DNA from 2 places in the Salipiger sp. CCB-MM3 genome. Region 1 is predicted to be linked to the other one. Evidence: riboswitches for the same ligand, from Rfam matches in the RefSeq annotation. Region 1 holds a riboswitch; the other holds the start of a gene.
The links. Region 1 has a riboswitch for cobalamin ahead of nrdH (glutaredoxin-like protein NrdH). Riboswitches for the same ligand answer to the same signal wherever they lie in the genome.
Positions count from the first base shown of each region.

Region 1 (14,648 bases):
ACGGCATAGTCCTGCTTGAGCCAGTTCCGGAAGCCATCGGCCAGCGGCTCGAGCGCATCGAAGCTTTCAGCGTCGGTCATCTCGTCGGTGGCGTCGCCGCGGCCCGGCGCGAAGGGCAGGTCAAGATCGACGCCCGCGGCCTTGGCCGCCTGCTCGACCCCGAGATTGCCCGCCAGCACGATCACATCGGCAATGGAGGCACCGCTTTCGGCGGCGATGGGTTCCAGCACCGAAAGCACCTTGGCAAGACGCACGGGCTCGTTGCCCGCCCAGTCCTTTTGCGGCGCCAGCCGGATGCGCGCGCCATTGGCGCCGCCACGCATGTCCGAGCCGCGGTAGGTGCGGGCGCTGTCCCAGGCGGTTGCGATCATTTCGGCAGGGCTGAGGCCGGATGCAGCGATTTTCGCCTTCACCGCGGCAACGTCGTAATCGGTTGTCCCCGCGGGGACAGGGTCCTGCCAGATCAGATCCTCGGCGGGAACGTCCGGGCCGAAGTAGCGCGCTTTGGGGCCCATGTCGCGATGCGTCAGCTTGAACCACGCGCGGGCGAAAGTGTCGGCGAAATAGGCGGGGTCGGCCATGAACTTCTGGCAGATCGCGTTATAGGCCGGGTCCACTTTCATCGCCATATCGGCGTCGGTCATGATCGGCATGGTCTTCATCGACGGGTCTTCGACGTCGGCGGGCATGTCCTCTTCTTTGATGTCCACCGGCATCCACTGCCATGCGCCGGCGGGGGATTTCTTCAGCTCCCACTCGTGGCCGAAGAGCATGTCGAACCAGCCCATGTCCCATTGCGTGGGGTTGGAGGTCCATGCGCCCTCGATGCCCGAGACCACCTGATCGCGGCCAATGCTGCGGCCCTTGGTGTTCATCCAGCCGATGCCCTGGTACTCGGGCTCGGCGGCTTCGGGATCGGCGCTGAGGTTCTCGGCGAGACCATTGCCGTGGCATTTGCCGATGGTGTGCCCGCCTGCGGTGAGCGCGGCGGTTTCCTCGTCATCCATCGCCATGCGCTTGAAGGTCTCGCGGACCTGCTCGGCGGTCTTCTGCGGATCGGGCTGGCCGTTCACCCCTTCGGGGTTCACGTAGATCAGGCCCATCTGCACGGCGGCCAGCGGGTTCTCCATGGTCGCGGGGTTCGACACGTCGTCATAGCGGTTGTCGGAGGCAGCGAGCCATTCCTTCTCGGCGCCCCAGTAGACGTCCTTTTCGGGGTGCCAGATGTCTTCGCGGCCGAAGGCGAAGCCAAACGTCTTCAGGCCAGCGACCTCATAGCCGATGGTGCCCGAAAGGATCATCAGGTCAGCCCAGCTGACCTTGTTTCCGTATTTCTTCTTGATCGGCCAGAGCAGGCGGCGGCCCTTGTCGGTGTTGACGTTGTCCGGCCAGGAGTTCAGCGGCGCGAAGCGCTGGTTGCCGGTGCCGCCGCCACCGCGCCCGTCGGCGAGACGGTAAGAGCCTGCCGCGTGCCACGCGACGCGGGCGAACATGCCGACGTAGGACCCCCAATCGGCGGGCCACCACGCTTGGCTGTCCTTCATCAGCTGACGGAGGTCATCCTTCAGCGCCTCGACGTCGAGCGATTTCAGCTCTTCTTGATAATCGAAGTCCGGCCCCATCGGGTTGGTCTTCAGATCGTGCTGGCTGAGGATGTCGAGGTTGAGGCTCTTGGGCCACCAGCTGGTGACCGACTGGCCCCGCTCGGTCAGGCCGCCATGCATCACCGGGCATTTGCCTGCGGTGCTGATGTCGTTTCCGTCCATGTCAATTCTCCCATAGGATGGTCATCCTTGCGCGGGACGAAGGCAGGGCGTGGGGCGCTGGCGCGGGTCTTTGGCGGACCCTGCCCGGCTCGACGCCGTCTTCCCTCCTGCACGGGCAGTCTAACCAGACGGACCGGACGGGTCAGGTGATTCGTACCACCTGACGTTGCGCATGCGTCATTCTGCCTCGGGCTAAATTATGAGTTTCACATGCTGCATTTATGTCACGAGCCGGTTACATGGCGGCGTCATGGTGACAGGCGGAGCGCGAAGGTGCCATCACAGTGCCATGGCCGGGGTTGGGCCGCTGTCCTCAAGCTCCCAGATCGCGCGCCACTGGCCGCTGCGGCGCTCCAGCCGCAGGTAGTTGCGCTCTGCCGCGTAGCGCGTGCTTTGGCCCGGCAACGGGCGGATGCGGATCGGATGCTCGGGCAGCGGTGCCTCGCCCAGTCCCGCCAGCGTGCCCAGCCCCAGCGCATAGGCGCGCGGCGGCGCGCGGTGCGAAATGCCCGAAGCGACAAGCTGGTGGATGAGATGCTCGCCCGCCCCCATCTCGGCGCGGGTGGCAAGGTGGATCTCTCCCGACAGCACGGTGACCGGCCCGGCGCGGCGCATCCGCAGCACTTCGCTCAGCATCCGCCGCCATTCGTCGCGATGTGCGCGGCTCTGCCATTGGTCGCGCAGATCGTCCTCGTATTTCTGCATCTTCGGGATCGCCATCATCAGCCCCTCGATCAGCGACAGGCGCGGGCCGAGCAGCGGCACGGAGGAGACGAGGAACGTATGCGGGCCGCCTTCGATCTGGGTGACGCCCTGCCAGCCCGGCGCGCCCATGACTTGCCGGCGCCCCCGCTCGGATCGCAGGTCGGGGCCAAAGAGCGTCAGGCCGGGCAGTTCATGGCGCCACGACAGGCTGCGCCCCTCAGGGTCGAGGAAAAGCTGCGGCACATCCTCTTCGCGCGCCGCATGTTGGAACAGAAGATAGGTCTCGCGCGCGACGCGAAACAGCAGCTGCCCCACCGCCGAGCGGGTGGCGTCGCGGTGCAGCGAGCCCCAGCCGTCGCAGATATCGTGATCGTCCCACACGCAAAGCGCGGGCACTTCGGCGGAGACCTCGGAAAATCCGGGGGCCGAGAAGGTGCTGAGGTAGCGCTCGAAGAAGCGGGCGCGCAGGTGGCGTTCGAGATCGGCAAGCTGCGCGGGCGTGGGGCTTTCGGGAATATCGTCCGGCCAGTCGTCGCTGAGCGGATGGCCGTCGGTCGCCTCGTCGGCATAGATCTGGTCGCCGCCCATGAGCATGAGGCCAAAGGGGCTGTCCCGGTGCTGGCCAAGCAGGCGCTGCCACATGGCGTTGCGCTCTTCGGCGTCGCGGCCAAGATCGCCATGCTCTTCGCCGTTGCAGGAGACGAAGGCGATGCGCAGATCGCCGGAGAGTTCCACCTGCACCCGGCGCTCGCGGCCCTCGAAGCTGTAGTGCGGCGCGTCCTGCGGCAGCGTCAGATCATAGCGCCAAAGCTGGCGGCCCTCGCAGGCGGCCAGAGGCAGCGGGGCGACACCCATGCCGCCCGCCAGCATCTCGCCGGGCGTCTCGCCCTCGGGGCGCACCACAAGCGCGGCGACGCGCAGCGCATCTGCCTCTGCGGCACGGAAATAGAGGATCGGGCCGATCCGATCGGGGAAACTGCTCATCTGCGGGGTCCTGCTGTCTCTTGCCTTCGCTAGAGATAGGCATCCGCCGCGGAAATGCCCGTGCCCGCGCGGAAAATCGCGCGGGAGGGTCTGTCAGACCTTGGCGATGGCCTCGGCGATCGCCGCCATACGCCCGGCACCTGCGGGCAGGGTCGGCAAGAGCGCGGCGAGCAGCAGCCGCGCCTTGGCGGCGCTCAGGTCCCCGGCGAGCAGTGCGCCTGCCTCCACCATGGTGACGCCGCCGCTGTCGGAGCCGTAGATGGCGCGGGTGCGCCCCTCGGGGCAGCGCGAGGCGAGGATTACCGGGATGCCCGCCGCCACCAGATCGCGCGCGGCATCCGCAAAGCCCTTGGGCGCATTGCCGCGGCCAAAGGCCTCGATCACCGCGCCGCTGGCGCCATTGGCCCCGGCCCACCGCAGATAGCGCGGCGTGCTGCCGAGCCCCAGCGCCACCAGTTCGACATCGGGATCGAGCGCGGGCGTGTCGATGACAAACCGCGGACGCGCCGGGCGGGAGTAGAGATGCACCTCGCCCTCGTCGATCTCGCCCAGCTTGCCGTGGCCGTTCGAGCGGAAGGTGTCGACGCGCGAACTGTGCACCTTGCTGACGTAGCGCGCGCCGTGGATGTCGCCCTCGAAGACGATCACCGCGCCGACGCCGGTCAGGTCGGGCGTGGCGGCGGTGAGCAGCGCGTCGCGCATGTTGCGCGGCCCGTCGGTGTCGGGCTGGCCCGCGTGGCGCTGCGCCCCGGTAAACACCACGGGCTTGTCGGATTTGACCAGCAGGCGGGCGAGGAAGGCGCTTTCCTCCATCGTGTCGGTGCCATGGGTGACGACCACCCCATCGACACCCGGCTCGGCCAGACGCGCGTCAATATGGCGGCAGAAGCTATGCACTGTCTCTAGTGTCAGCGCGTTGCTGCCCGCCGCGGGAAGGTTGTCGACGGTGACCTCGATGCCCGGCAATGGGGCGTGCAGGTTTTTCAGCAGCGCGTCGCCGGTCAGCCCGGCGGTCACCGGGCCCCCTTCGGTCTGAGCAAAAGAGGCGATGGTGCCTCCGGTCGCGACGAGAACGATATGGGGCATGCGAAACTCCTATGGCACGGGATGGGCGGACCATGAGGCCCGGCGGCGTCTGCGCGGAAGGATCGGCGCATTGCCGCCCACGCGGGATCGACCATGCAGAGGTTCGGAACCTTAGGGAAGATAGCGTTTGGGAAAGATACGGGGGGAGGCGGCGACCCAAGGGAGGAGGAGAAGGGTCGCCGCCGATTTCCGGGGCTTGAGGGAGGAGGAGTAAGCCCCGGGAAATCCCGTAGCGCGTTTCCGCGTCTGTGAGCAGAATGTACTAACTGTTCCAATTGCTCACAATCGCAAAAGCTGCAAGCCTGCCCTGCTCTGTGTGCATGGCAGCGAAGGCGCGCCAATTCCGCCTCGGTTTCTGCGGTCTACGTTGGTCGCAGCAGTCCACCGCTCAATGATGCAAGGGCGGGCTCGGATTGCGGCGTCTGGCGCTGCCGTGGCGGATGTGGTCTCTGGACCGCAGGCATTCCGAGGCACCACCTGCGCCGCGTGTCTCATCTGCCTCATTCCACATCATCTTGCGATTTCCGATCAGCCCACCGTTAACTGTATGTTGACGGCCTATTGGTGAACTGATCTACATGTAGTTGCTTTCGGTTCATCGAGTCGGGTGACGGCCCGGCGCGGCGCTAAGAGGGAAACCGGTCTGATTCCGGTGCTGCCCCCGCAACTGTAAGCGGCGAGTGAAGGCCCTGAGAGCCACTGGGATATCCCGGGAAGGCGCGGCCGGAACCACGACCCGCAAAGCCAGGAGACCTGCCGGAAGCCGGATAGAATTTACCACGAACGGAGGGTTCGGGGCGTGATCAAACGGCGGCAGGCAAAAGTCCTGTCCGGCGGCGCGCCCTCCCCTTCACAGCTTAGGACGCAAGAGCATGATCACCGTCTACTCGAAACCGGCCTGCGTGCAGTGCACCGCAACCACCCGCGCGCTCGACGCCAAGGGCATCGATTACAACGTGATCGACCTGACCGAGGACGCCGACGCCATGGCTCGCGTCACCGAGATGGGCTACCGCCAGGCGCCCGTGGTCACCTCGGGCGAGGACCACTGGTCGGGCTTCCGCCCCGACCTGATCGCACGCATCGCCTCCTGATCATTCGAGGGGATCGGCCATGTCCGGGCTCGTCTATTTTTCTTCTGCCAGCGGCAATACCGCGCGCTTCATCTCTGGCCTTGGCCGGGCGGCGCTGCGCATCCCGGTGTCGCCGAAAGAGATGACGCCCGAGACCGCCGATCCCTTCGTGCTGATCTGCCCGACCTACGCCGATGGCGAGGGCCGGGGCGCGGTGCCGAAACAGGTGATCCGCTTTCTTAATGACCCGTCCCGCCGCGCGCTGCTGCGCGGCGTGATCGCTGGCGGCAACCGCAACTTCGGCGAGACCTTCGCCCTTGCGGGCCGCGTCATCGCGCAAAAATGCAATGTCCCCCTGCTCTATTCCTTCGAGCTGGCGGGAACGACCAAGGATTTCGCCCGCGTCAACGACGGGCTCGACGCTTTCTGGGGGACCCCATGCTTGACCGCCTGAACGAGACGCTGGATTACCACGCGCTCAACGCGATGCTGAACCTCTATGACGAGGCCGGCAACATCCGCTTTGAGGCGGACCGCATGGCCGCGCGGCAGTATTTCCTGCAGCACGTGAACCAGAACACGGTGTTCTTTCACTCGCTGACCGAGAAACTGGGCTATCTCGTCGACGAGGGCTACTACGAGGCCGAGGTTCTCGCGCAGTATGAGCAGAGCTTCCTGCAGAAGATCTGGGACGCGGCCTTTGCCAAGAAGTTCCGCTTCCCGACCTTCCTCGGCGCGTTCAAATACTACACCTCCTACACGCTGAAGACCCGCGACGGGAAACGCTTCCTCGAACGCTACGAGGACCGTGTGGTGATGGTGGCGCTGGCGTTGGCGCGCGGCGACGAAGGGCTGGCGATGTCCTTCATGGAAGAGATCCTGTCGGGCCGCTTCCAGCCCGCCACGCCGACCTTCCTCAACGCAGGCAAGAAGAGCCGCGGTGAGCTGATCTCCTGCTTCCTGCTGCGCATCGAAGACAACATGGAAAGCATCGGCCGCGCGATCAACTCGTCGCTGCAGCTGTCGAAGCGTGGCGGCGGCGTCGCCCTGATGCTGACCAACATCCGTGAGGCCGGTGCCCCGATCAAAGGCATCGAGAACCAGTCCTCGGGCGTCATCCCGGTGATGAAGCTGCTCGAGGACAGCTTCTCTTACGCCAACCAGCTCGGCGCGCGTCAGGGCGCGGGCGCGGTCTACCTGAACGCGCACCACCCCGACATCCTGAAGTTCCTCGACACCAAGCGCGAGAACGCCGACGAGAAGATCCGCATCAAGACCCTCAGCCTTGGCGTGGTGATCCCCGACGTGACCTTCGAGCTCGCCAAGCGCAACGAGCCGATGTACCTCTTCTCGCCGCATGACGTGCAGAAAGTCTATGGTGTGCCCTTCTCGGAAATCTCGGTCACCGAGAAATACGAGGAGATGGTCGAGGACAAGCGTATCCGCAAGACCAAGATCAACGCCCGCGCCTTCTTCCAGACGCTGGCCGAGATCCAGTTCGAGAGCGGCTATCCCTACATCATGTTCGAGGACACGGTGAACGAGATGAACCCGGTGGACGGGCGCATCACCATGTCGAACCTCTGCTCGGAGATCCTGCAGGTGGCCGAGGCGTCGGAGTTTAACGACGACCTGAGCTACTCGAAGCTGGGCACCGACATCTCGTGCAACCTCGGGTCGATGAACATCGCCAAGACCATGGACGGCCCCAACTTCGGCACCTCGATCGAGACCGCGATCCGCGCGCTGACCGCGGTGTCGGAAATGTCGGCGATCGACAGCGTCCCTTCGATCCGCCGCGGCAACGATGAGAGCCGCGCGATTGGCCTTGGCCAGATGAACCTGCATGGCTATCTCGCCCGCGAGCATGTGCACTACGGCTCGGACGAGGGGGTCGAGTTCACCTCGGTCTATTTCGCCGCCGTGGCCTATCACGCGCTGCGCGCCTCCTGCGCCATGGCGCGGGAAAAAGGCATGACCTTCAAGGGCTTCGAGAAGTCGAAATACGCCGACGGCAGCTTCTTCGAGAAATATGTGACCCGCGACTGGCTGCCGCAGAGCGAGACCGTCGTGGCGCTGTTCGACGGCATCACCCTGCCGACGCGCGCCGACTGGGAGCAACTGAAGGCCGACGTGATGGAGCACGGGCTTTACAACCGCAACCTGCAGGCGGTGCCGCCCACCGGTTCGATCAGCTACATCAACAACTCGACCTCCTCGATCCACCCGATCGTGTCGAAGATCGAGATCCGCAAGGAAGGCAAGATCGGCCGCGTCTACTACCCGGCCGCCTTCATGAACAACGAGAACCTCGAGTATTACCGCGACGCCTATGAGATCGGTCCGGAGAAGCTCATCGACACCTATGCCGCCGCCACCGAACACGTGGATCAGGGCCTGTCGCTGACGCTTTTCTTCCCCGCCGAGGCGACCACGCGGGACATCAACCGCGCGCAGATCTACGCATGGAAGAAGGGAATCAAGACGATCTACTACGTGCGCCTGCGCCAGACCGCGCTGGAGGGCACCGAGGTGCAGGGCTGCGTGTCCTGCACGCTCTGAGACCTTCGCTGGACCGGGGGCGCTGCCCCCGGACCCCCGGCGTATTTGTGGAACAATGAAAGGGGCGCGGGGCGCTCTGGATGATAGAGGGCCGATGGCCCGCGAATGGGATGATCCGATGAAGGACAGTGTCACCTCCCCCGCCGTGCCGCGGGCGATCAACTGGAACCGGCTGCAGGACGAGAAGGACCTCGAGGTCTGGAACCGTCTGACCGTCAACTTCTGGCTGCCCGAGAAGGTGCCGCTGTCGAACGACGTGCAAAGCTGGGCGACGCTGACCGAGGCCGAGCAGCGGCTGACCATCCGGGTGTTCACCGGGCTCACGCTGCTGGACACCATCCAGAACAGCGTCGGCGCGCCGGCGATGATGCCCGATGCGCAGACCCCGCATGAAGAGTCGGTGCTGACCAATATCGCCTTCATGGAAGCGGTGCACGCGCGCAGCTACAGCTCGATCTTCTCGACGCTTTGCTCGACCCGTGAGGTCGATGAGGCCTTCCGCTGGTCGGAAGAGAACCCGCATCTGCAGGCCAAGGCGCGCGCGGTGCTGGAAACCTATGCCGCGGGCAGCGATCCGCTGAAGCGCAAGGTCGCCTCGGTGTTCCTCGAGAGCTTCATGTTCTACTCGGGCTTCTACCTGCCGATGTATTGGTCGAGCCGCGCCAAGCTGACCAACACCGCCGACCTCATCCGCCTGATCATCCGTGACGAGGCGGTGCATGGCTATTACATCGGCTACAAGTTCCAGCGCGCGCTGGAGCGCGAGAGCGAGGAGCGCAAGGCCGAACTGAAGGAATACGCCTTCTCGCTGCTGTTCGAGCTTTACGACATCGAGGCGCGTTACACCGAAGAGCTGTATGACGGCATCGGGCTGACGGAAGAGGTCAAGGCCTTCCTCCACTATAACGCGAACAAGGCGCTGCAGAACCTTGGTTTCGAAGCGCTTTTCCCGCCTGAAGCTGCCGAGGTGAACCCCGCTATTCTGGCCGCGCTGAGCCCTGACAGCGAGAACCACGACTTCTTCTCGGGCTCGGGTTCGAGCTATGTGATCGGCAAGGCCGTGGCCACCGAGGATGAAGACTGGGACTTCTGACGCCAGCGTTCATTGTGAGAGATTTCCGCGCCGCGGTCAGCCCTGCTGACCGCGGCGTTTTTTTTGGCATGCAGCTGTGTGCGAAATGCGAGAACACGGCGATCACAGCAGGGAAACGCGACTTCTGCATTCATGCACAGTGAGTGTGCGGGCTGGGCTCACAGGGGTGGTTTAACGCTAAACAAATCCGTCATGCGCGATGCATGGCGGCCCTCATTTTGAGGGGTTTTCCCGTCATCATGCGCAAAGTCACGTTTTCGTGTCGCCTCTTCAAGGGCTTATGATCTGTGATCATAGCGGCGTTGCATCCGGGCGTGGTCATCTTGCGCGGCAAGGTGACGCCGCGTAGGGCGACAAAGTGTCGCTCTGCGCGAGCGCACGTTTGTTCCACCTAAGTACCGGCAGGACACCCCTTTATGACCGATCTACCCGGATACCCGAGCCGCCGGGGCTTTCTGAAAGCCTCCGCCGCTGGTGTCGCCCTCTCGGGTCTCGCCGCCTCTGCCTCTGCGCAAGAAGCCCCGGCGCCCGTCTCCCTCGACCAATACGAACGCGAATATCTCAGCGCCGATGAATGGGCCTTTGTGATGGCTGCGACCGCGCGGCTCATCCCCTCCGAAGGCGATGGCCCCGGCGCGATCGAAGCGCGTGTGCCGGTGTTTATCGACCGCCAGCTTGCCAGCGATTACGGCACCGCCGACGATTGGTACATGGAAAGCCCGCATGACGCCGCCGCCGAGCCCGCGCGTGGCTGGCAGACGCCGCTGACCCCCGCCGAGGTTTATCGTCAGGCGATCCCCGCCTTTGACGCCTGGTGCCAAGAGACCCATGGCGCGGCCTTTGCCGATCTCTCGCCCGAACAGCAGGACGCCTCGCTCACCTCGCTGCAGAACGGCGACGTCGCGCTGGCCAACGAGCTGCGCGAGTTTTGGGGTCTGCTGCTGAGCAACACCAAGGAAGGCTATTTTGCCGACCCGCAATACGGCGGCAACCAAGGCATGCAGTCCTGGGTCTACATCGGCTTCCCCGGTGCCCGCGCGGCCTATCGGGAATGGCCCGAGCGCCACAACGTGAAATACCCGCTTGGTCCGGTCTCGATCAGCGGCGAAAGGGCATAACAATGGCACGTCAGGAAAAAAAGAAGGACGTGGTCATTGTCGGCCTCGGCTGGACCGGTTCGATCGCAGGCATCGAGCTGGCGCAGGAAGGCCTCGACATCGTCGCGCTGGAGCGCGGCCATGATCAGAGCACCGTCCCCAACTTCGAATACCCGCAGCAGATCGACGAGCTGAAATACGGCGTGCGTCTGAAGATGATGCAAAAGCCGAGCCAGCAGACCGTTACCGTGCGCCGCAACGATGGCGAACGCGCGCTGCCCTACCGCTCGCTTGGATCGTTCCTGCCCGGCAATGGCGTTGGCGGTGCCGGCACGCACTGGAACGGCCTCAACTGGCGTCCGCAGGAAGTCGAGATGCGTCTGCGCTCCTACGTCGAGGAAACCTTTGGCGAGCAGATCATTCCCGAGGGCATGAACCTTGCGGACTACCCGGTCAGCTACGATGAGCTCGAACCGTTCTTCACGCAGTTCGAGAAGGTCGCGGGCATCTCCGGCTATGCGGGCAACCTCAACGGCGAGATCCGCGAAGGCGGCAACCCGTTCGAAGGCTGGCGCTCGGAAGACTTCCCGATGCCGCCGCTGCCGACCACCTACGATTCCGCGAAATTCCAAGAAGCCGCCAAGGCGATGGGCTACCACCCGTTCCCGGCCTCGGCAGGCATCGCGTCCACGTCCTATGTGAACCCCTATGGGATGCAGATGGGGCCGTGTAACTTCTGCGGCTTCTGCGAGCGCTACGGCTGCTACCAATACTCCAAGTCCTCGCCGCAAACGGCGATCCTCGGCGCGCTGAAGCGCATGCCGAACTTCGAGTACCGCACCGGCTCGGAAGTGCTGCGCGTGGAACTCGCCGAAGACGGCAAGACCGCGACCGGCGTCACCTATTGGGACGAAGCGGCGCAGGAAGAAGTCTTCCAGCCCGCCGACATCGTGATCCTGTCGAGCTACCAGCTCAACAACGTGCACCTGATGCTGCTCTCGGGTCTGGGCGAAGCCTACAACCCGCTGACCGGTGAGGGCACGCTGGGCAAGAACTACGCCTACCAGATGAACGGCGGCGTCTCGATGTTCTTCAAGGACGCCGAGTTCAACCCCTTCGTCGGCCACGGTGCCAACGGCATGGTCATCGACGACTTCTCGATCAGCCAGAACGACTTCGGCGCCGAGGGCTTCATCGGTGGTTCTTACTGGCGCTCGGGCACGTTCAACGGCCAGCCGATCCGCAACATGCCGCTGCCCAAGGGCACGCCGAGCTGGGGCGCGGGCTGGAAGGAAGGCATCGGCGAGTGGTACGGCCACGCCATGTCGATCGGCTCGCATGGCTCGCATATGGCCTATGCGAACAACCACCTCGACCTCGATCCCACCTACACCGACCGCCACGGCCGTCCGCTGATGCGCATGACGTTCAACTGGCAGGACAACGACCTGAAGATGAACCAGTTCATGAAGTCGAAGATGGAGCCGCTGGCCGCTTCGATGAACCCGGACATCATGCAGGCCGGGTTCAAGGACATCGGTGCGCAATACGACGTGCGTCCCTATCAGACGACGCACAACACCGGTGGTCACATCATGGCCGAGAACGCGCAGGAAGGCGCGGTCAACCGCTACTCCCAGACCTTCAAGGCGCACAACGTCTTCGCCATGGGCGCGGGCAACTTCGTGCAGAACACCCAGTACAACCCGACCGGGCTTGTGGGCGGTCTGGCCTATCACACGGTGCATGCGATCCGTACGCAGTACCTCTCGAACCCCCGTCCGCTGGTCTGAGGAGAACGTAAATGAAGACCTTTCTCCGCATTGTCGGCGGCCTCGTGGTTCTGGGCATCGTCTGCCTGCTCGCCTTCATCTTCGTGCCCGTGCAGCGTAGCGCACCGGCTGAGGAACTGGCTGCCAACTGGGAGCCCGAGCCCGGTCAGGGCGAATATGTGATGCATGCCTCGGACTGTGTGGCCTGCCACACCGCCGAGGGTGGCGCGCCGCTTGCCGGTGGCCGCGCCATCGCCTCGCCCATGGGCACCATCTGGTCGACCAACATCACCCCCGACGCCGAGACCGGCATCGGCGAGTGGTCCTATGACGACTTCCGCGCGGCCATGGTCGACGGCATCGCCAAGGGCGGCACCCTTCTTTATCCGGCGATGCCCTATGAGAACTATCGCCTGATGAAGGAAGAGGACATTCGTGCCCTTTATGACTACCTCATGGCAGAGGTCGAGCCGGTGTCGAAAGAGGTGCAGGAAACGCAGCTGAAGTTCCCCTTCAACCTGCGCTTCGGCATCCGCGCGTGGAACTGGCTGGCGCTGACCCATGACGCCGGGTTCAACCCGGTGGGCGCGTCCGAACTGCAGGACCGAGGTCAGTATCTCGTCGAAGGCCCCGGCCACTGCGCCGCGTGCCACAGCCCCCGCACCCCCTTCATGGCGCAGGACGGTGTGACGGCGGATGAGGACGGCTTCCTCACCGGCGGCGTCATCGACGGCTGGAACGCGCCGGCGCTGCGCGGCGAAGGCTCTGCTCCGCAGGCGTGGAGCGTGGGCGAGCTGGCGGACTATCTTGCCACCGGCCGCAACGCGCATTCCGCCGCCAACGGCGAGATGGGCCTCGTGGTCGAGCACTCGCTGCAGTATCTGACCGATGAGGACAACCTCGCCATGGCCGCCTTCCTCAAGGGGATGGATGGTGCAGAAGTCGAGACCCCCGAGACTGTCGCTGATGCAGGCCCGATCGTGACCCCGGATCCGGAAGCGGACGATGCGGGCCGCGAAACCGCAGAGATGCTGATCTCGGCGGATCCCGAAATGCCGCTGGGCGCGCGTCTCTACACCGACAACTGCATCGGCTGCCACTTTGCCACCGGCAAGGGCGCTCCGGGCATCTTCCCGGAACTGCAGGACAACCATCTGGTGACGGGCTCGGAAACCAAGCCGCTGATCTCGGTGATCCTGAATGGTGCCGAGGTGCCGGGCACGGCCAAGCGTCCGATGACGCTGCGCATGCAGGGCTATGCCGACCGAATGTCGGATGGCGAAGTGGCCGAGCTGGCGACATGGCTGCGCAAGGCATGGGGCAACGACGCGGGTGCGGTAAGCGCCAGCGATGTGGCCGCAGTACGCGGCGCTGACGCGACGCACTGATCGCTGAACGTTCCAGACGTATGTCCCCAAAAAGGAGGGCGGGCCGGAAATCCGGCCCGCCCTTTTCATGCAGCGGGTTTGACCGTGGCAAACGCCCTCAGAACGTCTTGGTCAGGCCGAAGTAATAGGCCCGCCCCGGCTCGTTGTAGGTGTTGGCCCCGTCGCCCGAGCGCAGGATCTCGGTGTTGAAGAGGTTGGTCACCCCGGCCTTCAGGTTAAAGCCGTTGTCGAACTGATAGGACATGCCGAGATTGACCAGCGTGTAGGGATCGCGGTCCTCGGTGTCATCCTCTTCATAGCCCGTGGTGGCGCTGTAGCTCGTGGCCTCGATCTTGCCGTAGTGGGTCAGCGAGGGCGTCACGGTCATGCGCTCGTTCGCCTGCCAGTCCAAGGCGGCGTTGATCGTGTACTCGGGAACCAGCGACAGCGGCACTTCGACCGAGCCGCCACCCTCAAGCTCGAGCTGCTGGACCGACTCGATCATATAGGTGCCGTTGACGCGAAGGTTGAAGTCCTCGCCGATCGGGGTGGCAAAGCTGCCCTCCAGACCCTGCACCCGCGACTGGGGAATGTTCTCCCACTGGTACAGGCGCCCATCCCGCCACGCGCCGCGCTGATAGACCGAGGCCGTGCCGACCTGTTCGGTGCCCGACTGGATCTTGTCGCGGTAGTCGTTGTGGAAATAGGTCAGCGTGGCGTTCATACCGTTCATGCCGGTGTACTGAATGCCGATTTCCTTGTTGATCGAGGTCTCGGGCTTCAGGTCCGGGTTCGACAGCACGTAGCACGGCCCGTCGCGGTAATAGGGATAGGGGCAGCCATTGCCCGAGGTCACATAGACGTAGTTGTCGGCCAGCTGGTAGAGCGTCGGCGATTTGAACGCTTTGGCCACGCCGCCTTTGATCGTCCAAGCGGAGTTGATCGCGTAGGAGGCATTGAGCCCGCCCGACCAGTTGTAGCCAAAGGTGTCGGCGTAATCGAGGCGGACCGAGGGGGTCAGCGTCAGCTTGTCGGTCCACTCGATGTTGTCTTCGAGGTAGAGGCCAAGCGTCGCCTGCTCGGTGAGCTCATCGCCGCTGGCCGGATCGAAGTCGTCGGATTCCACCGTGGCGAACGAGTTGT
Region 1 covers NZ_CP014596.1:1,277,857-1,292,504, forward strand. Annotated here, with positions in the region: gene katG (catalase/peroxidase HPI) at 1-1,766, opposite strand, end outside; gene AYJ57_RS19590 (alkaline phosphatase D family protein) at 2,046-3,455, opposite strand; gene AYJ57_RS19595 (asparaginase) at 3,549-4,541, opposite strand; cobalamin riboswitch at 5,116-5,316, shown strand; gene nrdH (glutaredoxin-like protein NrdH) at 5,414-5,635, shown strand; gene nrdI (class Ib ribonucleoside-diphosphate reductase assembly flavoprotein NrdI) at 5,655-6,068, shown strand; gene nrdE (class 1b ribonucleoside-diphosphate reductase subunit alpha) at 6,053-8,176, shown strand; gene nrdF (class 1b ribonucleoside-diphosphate reductase subunit beta) at 8,295-9,269, shown strand; gene AYJ57_RS19620 (gluconate 2-dehydrogenase subunit 3 family protein) at 9,686-10,387, shown strand; gene AYJ57_RS19625 (GMC family oxidoreductase) at 10,390-12,159, shown strand; gene AYJ57_RS19630 (cytochrome c) at 12,171-13,526, shown strand; gene AYJ57_RS19635 (FepA family TonB-dependent siderophore receptor) at 13,624-14,648, opposite strand, start outside.

Region 2 (14,648 bases), 280 kb from region 1:
GAGCTTGGCGCTCTGGACAACGCCGCGCTCACCGCCCTCTTCCGGCCCCGCGCCGAGCGTGCCGCCCTGCGCCAGCGCGCCGCCCAGCGCCTCGCCGCGCTCGGGCTTTCCGACACCGACCGGCGTGTGACCAGCTTCTCGGGTGGTGAGCGCCAGCGCGTCGCCATCGCCCGCGCCATGGCTGCCGAAGCACCGGTGCTGCTGGCCGACGAGCCGACCGCGAGCCTCGACCGGCCCAATGCCGACCGGCTGATCGACGATCTGGTTGGGCTGGTCCGAACGCAGGGCACCACGCTGATCGCCGTCAGCCACGATGCGGCGCTGCTGGCGCGGATGGACCGGGTGCTGACCATCGCCGACGGACGTCTCGCACAGGACGAGGTGGCGGCATGAGGATGCTCTGGGACAGCCTGCCGGTGCTGGCGCAGGACATCGGCCTGCTGATCGTTCTGCTGCTGCCTGCCTTGCTCACTGGCCTTTTGGTACTGCACGGCTACGCACCTTGGCCGCTGTTGCGCGGGTTCCTCAGCCGGTTCCGGACCAGTGCCGTGCTTTTCGTTCTGCTGATCGCCATTTCGGTGGGCATGGGCGTCGGGCTGCTCGCGCAGGAGCGCGGGCTGCGTCACGGCACCGCGCAGGCCGCCGACAAGTTCGACCTCATCGTCGCCGCGCCGGGCAGCGAGCTCACCGCGCTGTTCGCCTCGGTGTTCCTGCAGCCTTCGGATATGGCACTGATCTCGGGCGCCACCTATGCCGAGATCGAGACCCAAGAGCATGTGGCCATCGCCGCGCCGCTGGCCTTTGGCGACAGCTATGGCAACGCCCCCGTGGTGGGCACCACCGCCGAATTCCTGCGCCACCTGAGCGATGATCGTATTGAGGGCAGTCTCTGGCAGGATCACGCAGAAGCGGTGATCGGCGCGCTGGTGCCGCTGCAGATCGGCGCGCAGTTCACTCCGGCGCATGAGGTTGGCGACGCCGCCGATGCCGAGGCGCATCGCGATGAGCACGGTCATGGCGGCGGCATCACCGTCACCGGGCGCATGGCACCCACGGGCACGCCATGGGACCGGGCGATCCTCATCCCGGTCGAATACGTCTGGGAAATCCACGGCCTTGCCAATGGACATGCGCCAGACCGCGACACCCAGATGGGCCCGCCCTTTGACCCCGAGTATTTCCCCGGCACGCCTGCTGTGGTGATCCGCTCCGACGAGCTTTGGGCCAATTACGCCCTGCGCTCGGAGTTCACCCGCGACGGCGAGACCATGGCCTTCTTTCCCGGCGCGGTGCTGTCTGGCCTCTACCGGGTGATGGGCGACGTGCGGCAGGCGATGTCGCTTTTGGCGCTGGTCACACAGGTTCTGGTCGCCGCCTCGGTCCTGTTGGGCCTCTTCATCCTCACCCGCCTGTTCCGCCGTCAGATTGCCTTGCTGCGCGCGCTGGGTGCACCGCGCCGCTTTGTCTTTGCCACAGTCTGGGCGTTCAGCGCGGCGCTGCTGCTCAGCGGTGCGGTGCTGGGGCTCGGGGTCGGCTGGGGCGCGGCTGAGCTTTTGTCGCGCGTGGTCACTGCCCGCACCGATATCGCCATCTCTGCCCCGCTGGGATGGGGCGAGCTGCATTTCCTCGCAGGCTTTGTGTCGGTGACCATGCTGCTGTCGCTGCTGCCCGCCGCAATGGTGCTGCGACAGCCGGTTGTGGACGGGCTGCGCAGCTAAGCTGATCCTCCCCATCGGCGCGACACCTCGCCGCCCCCTTCGCGCCCTCTGACCGTTTGTGATTGTTGCGCGGCGGCGATCAAGCCGCTATTCGGTGCCTGCTTCGGTTCCGGGCGGCCTGCCGCTCGGTGAATAGGGAATGCGGTGCGGGCCTTGGCCCAACTCCGCAACTGCCCCCGCAACTGTAGGCGGAGAGCGATGCCGGACCATGTCACTGCTCCCTTCGGGGGCGGGAAGACCCGGCGAAGCTGTGACCCGCGAGTCAGGAGACCTGCCGAAGCCGATCACCCAGTCCCGGCGCGGGGAGCGCTGCGGGCGACGGACCTTCCGTAGAGGTGGCATGACGCTAACCGTCTGCGGAAGGGGGGAGTCCCTTCTTACGACACATAAAAAGGAAGAAGGGACAATGAAGCGACCCATTTTGTTCGGCCTGCGCGCCGCAACTGCCCTAGCGGCAGCCAGCCTGTCCGGCGCCGCCTACGCGCAGGAGGGATATGACCTCGGCACCATCACCCTCAGCGCCAACCGCGGCGAGAGCACCGAGCTCGAGCGCAGCGGCGCGACGGTCGAGGTTGTGACCAAGGAAGATCTGGAAAAGACCGGCGAGACTCGCGTCGCCGACTATCTTGCCAGCCTTCCGGGCATCAGCGTGACCACCAACGGCGGCATCGGCACCAACACCACGCTGCGCATCCGCGGTGCCAGCGGCCAGTACATCGGCGTCTACATCGACGGGATCAACGTCAACGACCCGTCGGGCACGCAGATCGAATACGACTTCGGCGCGCTGACCACCGCAGACATCAGCCGAATCGAGGTGCTGAAAGGCTCGCAGTCGGCGCTCTACGGGTCCGAGGCCATCGCCGGTGTGATCAACATCACCACCGCGCGCCCGACGGAGCCCGGCCTCAGCCAGAACGTCGCCGCCGAATACGGCAGCTACAACACCCGAAAGCTAAGCTACAACCTCGGCTATCTGGGCGAGCGCGGCAGCTTTGCCACCACACTGAGCCGGGTCGAGACCGATGGTTTCTCTGCCGCCGACGAGGACGACGGCAATGACGAGGCGGACGGCCACGAGTCCACACGTCTCAGCTTCTCGGGCGATTACGCGCTGACCGATACGGTCACTCTGGGCGCATCCGGCTTCTGGCAGAAGACCGAAACCGAATACGACGAGAGCTACCCTGTCCTTGCCGATGGCACCCATGACGAGGTCTCCAAGAGCGAGCAATACGGTCTGCGCGGCTTTGCCCGCATCGACGCGGGCGCGCTGAGCCACGAGCTCTCGCTCCAGTATTTCGAGAACGACCGTTCCACGTCGAGCAACGGCTATGACTACCCGTTCTATGGCCAACGCTGGACGCTGGGCTATCAGGGACAAGCAGAGCTTTCGGCCACCACTCTGACCTTTGGCGCCGATGCCACCCGCGAGCAGTATGAGAATGACGGCGACGAGGGCGATCAGGACACCTATGGCATCTGGGCACAGGCCAATTGGCACCTGTCGGACCAGATCGAACTGGTGACCGCCCTGCGCCACGACGATCACTCGGATTTCGGCGGCAAGACCACCGGCCGCGTCTCGCTGGCTTATCTGCCCAGCGATGATGTCACCCTGCGCGCCAGCGTCGGCACCGGCTTCCGGGCCCCCTCGCTCTACGAGCGCTACAACGCCTATGCCGGCAATCCCGATCTCGAGCCCGAGACCTCGCTCAGCTACGAGCTTGGCGCCGAGAAGCGCTTTGACGGCGGCAAGATCACGGCGACGCTCTTCCGCACCGAGATCACCGATCTCATCGAGTACAACTACGACACTTGGGCGTACTCGCAGGTCAAAGGGACAAGCTGGATGCAGGGTGTCGAGCTGTCGGGAGAAACGCAGATCACCGACAGGCTTGGGCTGGCGGCGGCCTACACATGGACCGACACTGAAGACGCCGAGACCGGCGACCGCCTCACCCGCGTGCCGCTGCATGATCTTGCGCTGACGCTTGATGCGGCGTTCACCGATGACTTCAGCGGCGCCTTCCGGGTGCGCCACGTTGCCGGGGTGGAGGACACCAACGACTCCCTGCCCGACTACACCGTCGCCGATGTGAACTTCCGCTACGCGCTGAGCGACAATGCCGAGCTTTACCTGCGGGTCGAGAACCTCTTCGACGAGGACTATCAGACCGTGACGGGCTACGGCACCTCGGACCGCGCCGCCTATTTCGGCGTCCGGGGCAGCTTCTGATGCTGCGGCGCGCGCTGCTCTGTCTTGCCCTGGCCACCGCTCCGCTCGCGGGCGCGGCGGGCGAGGCACCGGCGCGCGTCGTCTCGATGAATCTTTGTACTGATCAGTTGGCGATGCTGCTTGCCGCGCCGGGTCAGTTGGTCTCTGTCTCCGATCTGGCAAGCGACCCGCATAGCTCGGCCATGGCCGAAGAGGCTCGGGCTTTTCCGGCGAACCACGGGCAGGCCGAGGAGGTCTGGCTGCTGCGCCCTGATCTGGTGATCTCGGGCAGTTTCACCGCGCAGGCGGCGGTGCAGATGCTGCAGCGCCTCGGCACAGAGGTGCTGACCCTGCCGCCCGCCTATTCGCTCGATGATGTGCCGGACCGGATCCGGACCATCGGCAAGGCGCTGGGGCGTGAGGCACGCGCCGAAGACCTCGTCACCGAGTTCGAAACCCGGCTGACTGCGCTTCGCGCAGAGATCGCACGCCACCCCACCGCCGCGCTCTACTACGCCAATGGCTACACCACGGGCGACAACACGCTGGCCGGGGAAATCCTGCTGGCCGCAGGGTTCGACAATATAGCCGGTCCCGGCGGCGGCGGTCATCTGCCGCTCGAAGCGCTGGCCATGGCCGATCCCGAAGCGCTGATCACCGCCCGCCCCTACCCCGGCGCATCGCGTTCCGAGGAAATCCTCGCGCATCCGGTGCTGCGCCAGATCCGTGAGGCGCGCGCCGGACATCAGATGACCGGCAGCGACTGGATCTGCGGCACCCCACACGTGCTGCGGGCCATCGCCGACCTCACCGACTTCCGCAAGGAGATCAAATGACCCGCGCCCTCGCGCTTCTCCTGCCGCTGGTGCTGGCGCTGGCGGCACTCTCGCTGTCGCTTGGCCCCGCCGATGCGACCCTGCCGCAGAGCCTGCGCGCGCTGATCGCCGGCGGCGACGGCCCGCTGCCCATGGTGATGCGTGAGATCCGCCTGCCGCGCATGCTGCTGGCGCTGATGATCGGCGGCTCGCTGGGGCTGGCGGGGGCGGCGCTGCAGGGCTATCTGCGCAACCCGCTCGCCGAGCCCGGCCTCTTGGGTGTCTCGGCCAGCGCCGCGCTTGGCGCCGTGCTGGCGATCCAGACCGGGCTCTCCGCCACCTTCGCGCTCGCCCTGCCGCTGAGCGCGCTGGCCGCCGCGGTGGTTGCCGTGCTGATCCTCATGCTGCTGGCCGGGCGGGGCGGCGAGACGCTGACGCTGATCCTTGCCGGGATTGCGCTGTCGGCGGTGGCGGGCGCGCTGACGCAACTGGTGCTGAACCTCTCGCCCAACCCTTTCGCCGCCAGCGAGATCGTCTTTTGGATGATGGGATCGCTGGCCGACCGCTCGATGTTGCACGTCTGGCTGGCGCTGCCCTTCATGGCGGTGGGCGTGGTGCTGCTCGCCGGTGTCGGGCGCGGGCTCGACGCGCTGACCTTGGGCGAGGACGCCGCGGCCTCCATGGGCATCAACCTGCAGCGGCTGCGCCTGCGCGTGGTGCTGGGCACCGCCTGCGTCGTCGGCGCGGGCACGGCTGTGGCCGGAGCGATCGGCTTTGTCGGGCTGGTGGTGCCGCATCTGCTGCGCGGCACCGTGGGCGGACGGCCCGGCGCGCTGCTCTGGGTTTCGGCGGCGGGCGGCGCGGCCATGCTGCTGGCCGCCGACATCGCGGTGCGGGTAGTCGCCCCCGAGCGCGACCTGAAGCTCGGCGTGCTGACCGCCCTCGTCGGCGCGCCCTTCTTCCTGCATCTCGTCTGGCGCAGCCGCGGAGAACGCGCATGACCCTGCTGAGCCTCTCCGATCTGTCGGTCACCCTGCGCAATCGCCCGGTCTTTTCGGGACTTTCGCTTGAGATTGCCGAGCGTGAGGTCGTCGGCCTCATCGGCCCCAACGGCGCGGGCAAAACCAGCCTGATGCGCGCCGCGCTGGGGTTGATTCTGGCGCAGGGTCAAAGCTCGCTGGCCACGCTCAGCCCCGAGCAACGCGCCAAGGCCGCAGCCTGGATGCCGCAGGCGCGCGAGATCGCCTGGCCGGTAAAGGTCGAGGATCTGGTGGCTCTGGGGCGCTTGCCGCACGGCGACCGCGCCAGTGCGCCGGTTGAGGCGGCGATCGCCAAGATGGGCCTCGGCCCGCTGCGCAAGCGCCGCGCCACCAATCTTTCGGGCGGCGAGCAGGCCCGCGCGCTGATCGCACGTGCGCTGGCACAGGAAACGCCGCTGCTGATGGCCGACGAGCCCACCGGCGGGCTCGACCCGGCGCATCAGATCGCCACGATGGAGGTCTTTCGCGACCTCGCCGCCGAGGGACGCGGCGTGCTGCTGTCGCTGCATGACATCGGGCTGGCGGCGCGCCATTGCACAAGGCTGGTGATGCTCGCCGAGGGCCAGCTTCTGGCCGACGGCAGCCCCGAGGAGGTGCTGACCGACGCGCTGCTGGCGCGCGGCTTCGGCATCACCGCCTATCACGCGCAAACCCCCGACGGGCCGGTGTTCCAGCCCATGGGCCGGGCGCGCTGAGCCTGGCTCAGCCGGGCAGCAGGACCGCCAGAAGCACCCAGGCGGCGACCTCGGAAAGCAGTTGCGCCGCGCCCAGAACGTCGCCGGTGACACCGCCCAGCTTGCGCCGCGCGATGGTGCCGAGCGCCAAGGCAACCACGGCGCAGACCGCCACGACCGCAAGGCCAGCCAACCCGGCCAAGAGCACCGACAGCAGCACCGCAACCAGCAGCGCCACCTGCCCCGCCCGGCGGCGGCCCGCCGCGAGATGGCCCATGCCGTCGGCCCGCGCCGGAGGCAGGCTTTCCTGCAGAGCGCTCATCGCACCGCGGCTCAGCGCGCCGATCACCATGAAAAGCAGCGGCCCGGCGGTCTCTTCCAGATCCGCGAGCGCGGCGGTCCAGAGGCCAGAGGCGAGGATCAGCGCCATGACGCCATAGCTGCCGATGCGGCTGTCGCGCATGATCTCGAGCGTATGCGCCCGGTCGCGACCGCCGCCGATGCCATCGGCGAAGTCCGCCAGACCGTCGAAATGCAGCGCGCCGGTGACCAGCACCGTGATCGTCAGGCACAGCAGCGCCGCCAGCAGCCCCGAGCCGCCCGCGGCCAGCGCGCCTGCAAACACCGCCCAGCCGATCAGCCCCACCAGTGCCCCAACCAGCGGAAAGGCCCAGCGGGCCTCGCGCAGCGCGGGCGCATCGCCCGAAAGCCGCCCGGCTGGCAGGCGGGTCAACAGCATCACCGCCACCTGCAGCTCGCGGCGCCGTTTGCCTAGGGCGCGCTGCGCGCTCATCCCCCGGCGACCCCGGCCTCGGCGAAGGTCGCCATGCCGTTGTGGCACTCCAGCGCCGCGCGCAGCACCCCCAGAGCCAGCGCCGCGCCCGAGCCCTCGCCGAGCGCCATGTCGAGCGACAGCACCGGCGCTTTGCCCATAGCCTCGAGGAGGCGGGCGTGCCCCGGCTCGCGGCTGACGTGACCGACCAGGCAATGATCCAGCAGCTTCGGGTCGGCCTTGAAGAGCGGTGCCGTCGCCGCCGTGCAGATGAACCCGTCGAGGATCACCGGAATGCGCCGCGCCCGGGCCTCAAGCACCGCACCGCAGATCGCCGCCTGCTCGCGCCCACCGAGCGCCGCCAGAAGCGCCGCGCCCTCCACACCGGCGTGGCGCGCGCAGGCCCGGCGCACCGCATCGGCCTTGCGCGCGAGACCCGCAGCGTCCGAGCCGGTGCCGCACCCGATCCAGCCCTCGGCGTCACCGCCGAAACTGGCGCAGGCCAGCGCCGCGGCGATGGTCGAATTGCCGATCCCCATCTCGCCAAGGATCACCACCTGCGCACCCTCGGGCACCGCCTCGGCGCCGCGGCGCATCTCTGCCAGCGTCTCGGCCTCGCTCATCGCGGGGCCTTCGGTGATATCGGCGGTGGGGCGGTCCAGATCGAGCGCGATCACCGCAAGCTCGGCGCCGGAGGCGCGGCAGAGTTGGTTGATCGCCGCGCCCCCGGCCTTGAAATTGGCCACCATCTGCGCGGTGACCTCCTGCGGGAACGGGTTCACGCCCTGTGCGCAAACGCCGTGGTTGCCCGCAAAGACCAGCGCCTGCGCCCGCGTGATCTCGGGGCGCGGCGTCGCCTGCCAGCCCGCCATGAAGATCGCCATCTCCTCCAGACGTCCCAGCGAGCCCGGCGGCTTGGTCAGGCTCATCTGCCGCGCGCGCGCGTCCTGCGCCGCCGCCTCATCGGCAGTGGGCAGCGTCCCGGCAAGGCCGGCCACCGCCGAAAGCGCGGTCACGTCAGAAAGAATGCTCATTTGGTTTCACCTTCATTGGATAGCCAGCCACCGCCAGCCACACCTCGTCGCAGGCCGCGGCGACGGCCTGATTCAGCCAGCCCGCCGCATCGCGGAACTCGCGCGCGAGCCGGTTCTCCGGCACGATGCCCGCGCCCACCTCGTTGGTCACGAAGATCACCGGCGCCGATTGCCGGGCGATGGCCTCGACCAGCGCCTGCGTTTCCTCGCGCCAGTCGCCGCCCTCGAGCAGCAGATTGGTCAGCCACAGCGTCAGGCAATCCACCAGTCGCGGCAGCCCGCCATCGCTGCCGTCGAGAGCGCCGCACAGATCGCGCGGCGCATGCAGGGTCTGCCACATCTCGCCGCGCCGCGCCTGATGCTCGGCGATCCGCGCTGCCATCTCCGCATCGCCCTCGTAAATCCGGGCGGTGGCGATATAGATGGCCTGCCCGCACACCGACAGCGCCTTGCGTTCCGCAAGGGTCGATTTGCCGGAGCGGGCCCCGCCGGTGATAAGGATCGACCTTTTCATGACCGCATGGGAAACCATCAAAGCCGGAAAAAGAAAAGGGCAAAGCAGTCAGTTGCACGACAGAGCACCGCACAGCGCAGAGTTGATCCTGATCCGCCACGCGCCGCTGGCCGAGGCCGGGCGGCTGTTTGGCCGCACCGATGCCGCGGCCCGGCTAGAGCCCGAGGCGATCGCTGCGCTGCGCGCCCGACTGCCCCGGCCTGCGCTGCTGATCAGCAGCCCCGCGCGGCGCTGCCGCCAGACCGCCGAGGCGTTGTGGCCTGATCTGCAGGTGCAGCAGGACGCGCGCCTCTGGGAGCAGGATTTCGGCGCTCATGACGGGCTGCGCTTCGATCAGATGCCCGATCTCGGGCCATTGGACGGCCCCGATCTGGCCCGCTGGACGCCGCCCGAGGGCGAGAGCTTTGCCGATCTCTGCGCCCGCACAGCGCCCGCGCTCATGCAGCACGGGCAGACGGCGGCGGAGCTTGGCGCGCCCGTGGTGCTGATGGTGCACGCCGGAGTGATCCGCGCGGCGCTGTCGCAGGTCTGCGGCGCGGTTCATGCCGGGCTCGCCTTCGAGGTTGCGCCGCTTTCGGTAACGCGTCTGCGCTGCGGCGTGGAAGGCCCCCTCTCGGTAATCGGGACCAATTGCGCATGAGAGACGTGGTGACCGTCTTCGGCCATTTCGGCGAATGGCTGCAGGGGCGCATGGGCGAGGATGGCCCTGTGGCCCTCGTCACGCTGCCCTGCCCGGCGCTGCATGTCCATGCGCCAGCAGAAGCGGTGTCCGAACCGCCACTCTTTGGCGCTACCGATCTGAGGCGGCTTGCGCAGCTGCTGGGGATCGCGCCGGACTTTCCGAACGCTTCGCGGAACTTCGCACCCGGCCTTGGCGCAGGGGCGTCGACCGCCACGCTGGTCGCACTGGCCCGCGCGGCGGGGTTTCGCGGCGATGCGGAGACCCTTGCCGCCGCCTGCCTCGCCATCGAGGGCGCGACCGACCCGCTGATGTACCCCCAGCCCGACCGGCTGCTCTGGGCCTCGCGCGAGGCACGAGTTCTGCGCCACCTGCCCCCGCCGCCACCTTGCGAGATCCTCGGCGGCTTCTGGGGGCCGCCGCAGCGCACCGATCCGTCGGACGGCGGCTTTCACGATATCTCTGACCTCGTGGCGCAATGGGAGGACCCGACCTGCGACCTGACGCGCCGCGCCGCGCTCGCCTCGGCCTCCGCGCGCCGCTGCAGCGCCCGGCGCGGCCCGGCCTGCCCGACGCCCGATCTGGCGCGCGAGTTCGGCGCGCTTGGCTGGCTGCGCGCTCACACCGGCTCGGCCCGAGGGCTGATCTTCGCCCCCGGCACCGTCCCCTCGCGCGCGGCGGACGCGCTGGCCGAAGCCGGGCTCACCGGCATCCTGAGCTTCCGGGCGGGCGAGGCATGAGCTTTGCGCTGATGATGCTGGGCGGGATGGCGCTCGATCTGCTGCTCGGTTGGCCGGGGTGGCTCTACGCCCGGATCGGCCATCCGGTGACATGGCTCGGCCATGCGATCACCGCGCTGGAGCGGCGCTGGAACCATGGCGCCCGCCCGCGCAGGCTGGCTCTCGGCGTTCTGGCGGCGGCACTGATCGTGGCGCTGGCGGTGCTGCCTGCGCTGGCCATCCAGAGCGCGCTTCCGAATAGCCTCGCCGGCAGCCTGATCGGCGCGACTCTAGCTTGGCCGCTGATCGCCATGCGCGCCATGCACGCCCATGTCGCCGCCGTGGCGACCCCGCTGGCGCGCGGAGATCTGGCGGCCGCACGTGCCGCCGTGGCGATGATCGTCGGGCGCGATCCGGCGCAGCTTGACGCCGCCGGGATCGCCCGCGCCGCCACCGAGAGCCTTGCCGAGAACACGTCGGACGGGATCATCGCGCCGCTTTTCTGGGGCGCCGTGGCGGGGCTGCCGGGGATTGCGGGCTACAAGGCGATCAACACGCTCGACTCGATGATCGGCCATCGCAATGACCGCTTTGAAGCCTTCGGCAAGGCCGCCGCGCGGCTCGACGATGTGGTGAACTGGCTGCCCGCGCGGCTGACCGGGGCGCTTTTCGCCATCGCCTCTGGTCGCCATGCCCTGCGCGGGTTGCGGGTGATGCGGCGCGACGCGCCCAAGCACCGCTCGCCCAATGCCGGATGGCCCGAGGGCGCCATGGCCGCCGCGCTGAACATCCGCCTCTCGGGGCCGCGCGTCTACGGCACGCGGGTGGCTAAGGAGCCTTGGCTGAACGGCAGCGCGCCCGACCCGGCCGCAGGCGATCTGACCCGCGCCCTGCGCCTCTACCGGCGCAGCATGGCGCTCTGCGCCCTTGCGCTCGCCGCCATGATCCTGCTTCGCTGCGCCGCATGACCACCCCCGACAAAAAGACCCGAGACCACGGCGGCAACCTCGATGCCGCGATGACCCGCTTCGGAGGCACCCGCGCCGAGTGGCTCGACCTCTCCACTGGCATCAATCCCGAGCCCTACCCCGTGCCCGCGATCCCCGCCGAGGCCTGGGCCGCGCTGCCGCGCAAGGCTGACATGGTCCGGCTCATCGCGGCGGCCCGCGAGGCTTACGGCTGCCCCGGCCACATCGTGCCGATGAACGGCGCGCAGGGGGCGATCCAGATGGTGCCGATGCTGCGTAGGCCGGGACGCGCCGCCGTGCTGGGACCGACCTACAACGAGCATGCCGCCACGCTGCGGGCGCATGGCTGGGAAGTGACCGAAGTCGCCACCCTCGCCGCGCTCGCGGGTGCGGATCTCGCCGTGGTGGTCAACCCGAACAACCCCGACGGACGGCGCAGCCAGCCGGGCGCGCTGCGCGATCTGGCAAGCCGCGTGAAGCTTTTGGTGGTGGACGAGAGCTTTGCCGATCCCGAGCCGGAGCTTTACATTGCCCCCGACCTCGACGGCGGGCTGCCCAATGTGGTGGTGCTGCGGTCTTTTGGAAAATTCTACGGTCTCGCCGGGCTACGGCTGGGGTTCGCTCTGGCCGAAGGCGATCTGGGCCAGCGGCTCGCCGAGCTTGCAGGCCCATGGCCCGTGTCAGGCCCGGCGATCGAGATCGCCTCTGCCGCGCTCACCGACCGGCTATGGCGGGAGCAAACTATTCGGCGCCTGAGCGCGGACGCCGCGCGTCTCGACGCGCTGGCGAGCGCGGCGGGATGGCGGCTGATCGGCGGCACGCCGCTCTTTCGCACCTACGCCTGCCCGGGTGCCAAGGCGGCGCAGGAAGCCTTGGCCGCGCGGCACATCTGGAGCCGCATCTTCCCCTATTCGGACAGCTGGATCCGCCTCGGCCTGCCCCCATGCTCGCGATGGGGACAGCTCGAGCGCGCGTTCCAAGCGCTTTAGCGGCTCAGAACTCGACGCCCTTCTGCGCCTTGATCCCGTCGCGGAACGGGTGCTTGACCGCCGTCATCTCGGTCACCAGATCGGCGGCCTCGATGAGTTCCGGCTTGGCGTTGCGCCCGGTCAGGCAGACATGGGTCATCGGCGGCTTTTGCTCGAGCAGGAAAGAGACGACCTCGTCGATGTCGAGGTAATCGTAGCGCAGCGCGATGTTGATCTCGTCGAGCAGAACGAAACGGTTTTCGGGATCGAGGATTTGTTCCTTGGCGATCTCCCAGCCGCGCTGCGCCGCCGCGATGTCGCGCTCGCGGTCCTGCGTCTCCCAAGTGAAGCCCTCGCCCGAAACGAAGAAGCGGCACTCATCGGCGAATCTTTCGCGCAGCATCTTCGCCTCGCCGGTCACCCAAGTGCCTTTGATGAACTGCACGACCGCGCAGGGCATGCCGTGCGCGATGCAGCGCATGATCATCCCGAAGCCCGAAGATGATTTGCCCTTCCCCGGCCCGGTATGCACGAGGATGAGACCCTTCTCCTCGGTCATCCCGGCGATCATCTTGTCGCGGGCGGCCTTGATCCGCTTCATTTTCTCAGTGTGACGGATGTTCTCATCTTCGCTCATGCTCTTCTTCGCGCTCTTGTCAGTTTTGGTAATTTCGGGAAACTGACCGTAGGTCAGCGCCCGTGTAAATGGGTGAATTTGAGCGAGGGGCTCTGCCCCTCGCGCTCCCCGGCGTATTTTCAAAGAGAAGAAGATGGGACGGAGCATGTGGTGGCGCTTGCGCGCCGCAGCCGTTGCCTCAGCGCTGGATGACGCCGGATTTGGGCCGGATTTTCGAGCCGTCGGAAAAGCGGTGCAGCCGGAACGGCGCGGGGTCGACGACCGGGCTACGGCCGGTGATCAGATCCGCCGCGAGCCGTCCCGCGCCGGTGCCGAGCCCAAAGCCGTGCCCCGAAAAGCCGCTGGCCACATAGAGCCCGGGCAGCCCGTTCTTCACGCCCTCGGTGCCCGAGATCACCGGGATGATGTCGGGCAGCACGTCGATATAGCCGGCCCATTTCTGCGCGACGGTGGCGGTCTCGAAGGCCGGATAGGAGGATTTCACCACCGCAAGCGCGCGGTCGATCATCGTGCTGTCGGGCTCGGGGTCTAGCACGCGGGTTTTCTCGAACGGGCTGACCTCGGCGCCGCTCCAATGGCGCGGCGTGCGCAACGCCTCGAAGAAGGACGGCCCCACCCCGAGGTTGATGCTGCGCCATTCGTTCCGCAGCGCAGGCAGGAAGGCTTTGAGCAGGCGGAAGCTGTCGGGGGTCAGCTGGTAGGGGCTGGGCAGGGCCGAGGCGATCGTGTAGCCGCCATCGGCACGCCTGCGCATGGCGAACTCGGGATATTTGAGCGTACCTTCGGGCCCCTCGGGCACAGGATCGGTGCGCAGCACGTTGCCCTTGGTCCGCAGCTGCGGCAGGTCGATGCCGAGGTTCCCCAGAAAGAGCCGGGACCAGACCCCTCCCGCCACCAGCACCGCCGAACAGGCGATGCGGCCCTTCTCGGTCACCACGCCCGAGACGCGCCCGGCCGCGGTTTCGACCACCCGCACGGCGCAATGCTGATGCACGCTGCCGCCGCGCGCCTGAACCGCGCGGGCGATGGCCGGTGCCGCCTTCTGCGGCTCGGCGCGCCCGTCGTAGGGATTGTGCAGTGCGCCCTTGATGTCGAGCGACAGGCCGGGAAACATGCCCATCACCTCGTCACGGCTGAGCATCCGGGCCGGGATTTGATACGGCGCAAGCTCTTCCAGCGACTCGCGCTCGGCGGCCAGCGCCGCCTCGCTGGCGCAGGTGAAGGTCACGCCGCAGCGCGTGTAGCCGGTGTCTGCGCCGATGCGCGCGTCCAGCCCCTGCCAAATACGCTGCGCTTCGACCATCAGCGGCAACTCGCGGGTGTCGCGGTGGGTCAGCCGCACCCAGCCCCAGTTGCGGCTCGACTGCTCGCCCGCAACATGGCCCTTTTCGCAGATCGCCACCTTGAGCCCCTGCTCGGCCAATTCCAGACCGGCGCAGACCCCGGCGATGCCGCCGCCGATGATCACCACATCCGCCCGCTCGGGCAGCGCGGCGCTGTTCTCTACCGGATCCGGCTTCGGTCCTGGCATGGTCTTTCTCCCAAAATCGGCGCCGCGCGCCTTAGGTCTTTCCTGCCGTGTTGCCGCGCCCGAAGGCCGGTCTCTCCGGCGAGGGACGGCGACACATCACCCGGCACGTCAGTGGGTTTCGCCAAGCTGGCAGTTGACGTGGAACTCGGCCACGCTGGCCTCATTGGGCAGGTCGATCAGCATGTGGATCACCCGCGCCAGATCCTCGGGCTGGGTCATCGTCGCGGGGTCGCGGCCCTCGACGGCGGTCGCCATGTCGGTGGCGACAAAGCCGGGGCAGACCGCCACGGCACGGATCCCGCGGTCATAGCCCGCTTGGCGCAGCGCATGGGCGAGCCCCACCACGGCGAATTTCGAGACC
Region 2 covers NZ_CP014596.1:89,688-104,335, forward strand. Annotated here, with positions in the region: gene AYJ57_RS14335 (ABC transporter ATP-binding protein) at 1-393, shown strand, start outside; gene AYJ57_RS14340 (ABC transporter permease) at 390-1,718, shown strand; cobalamin riboswitch at 1,806-2,011, shown strand; gene AYJ57_RS14345 (TonB-dependent receptor plug domain-containing protein) at 2,125-3,957, shown strand; gene AYJ57_RS14350 (ABC transporter substrate-binding protein) at 3,957-4,772, shown strand; gene AYJ57_RS14355 (FecCD family ABC transporter permease) at 4,769-5,752, shown strand; gene AYJ57_RS14360 (ABC transporter ATP-binding protein) at 5,749-6,486, shown strand; gene cobS (adenosylcobinamide-GDP ribazoletransferase) at 6,494-7,258, opposite strand; gene cobT (nicotinate-nucleotide--dimethylbenzimidazole phosphoribosyltransferase) at 7,255-8,271, opposite strand; gene cobU (bifunctional adenosylcobinamide kinase/adenosylcobinamide-phosphate guanylyltransferase) at 8,255-8,785, opposite strand; gene AYJ57_RS14380 (histidine phosphatase family protein) at 8,784-9,425, shown strand; gene AYJ57_RS14385 (hypothetical protein) at 9,422-10,204, shown strand; gene cbiB (adenosylcobinamide-phosphate synthase CbiB) at 10,201-11,151, shown strand; gene cobD (threonine-phosphate decarboxylase CobD) at 11,148-12,140, shown strand; gene cobO (cob(I)yrinic acid a,c-diamide adenosyltransferase) at 12,145-12,756, opposite strand; gene AYJ57_RS14405 (NAD(P)/FAD-dependent oxidoreductase) at 12,935-14,287, opposite strand; gene AYJ57_RS14410 (SDR family NAD(P)-dependent oxidoreductase) at 14,396-14,648, opposite strand, start outside.
Region 2: another riboswitch for cobalamin. It lies ahead of AYJ57_RS14345 (TonB-dependent receptor plug domain-containing protein); the one in region 1 lies ahead of nrdH (glutaredoxin-like protein NrdH).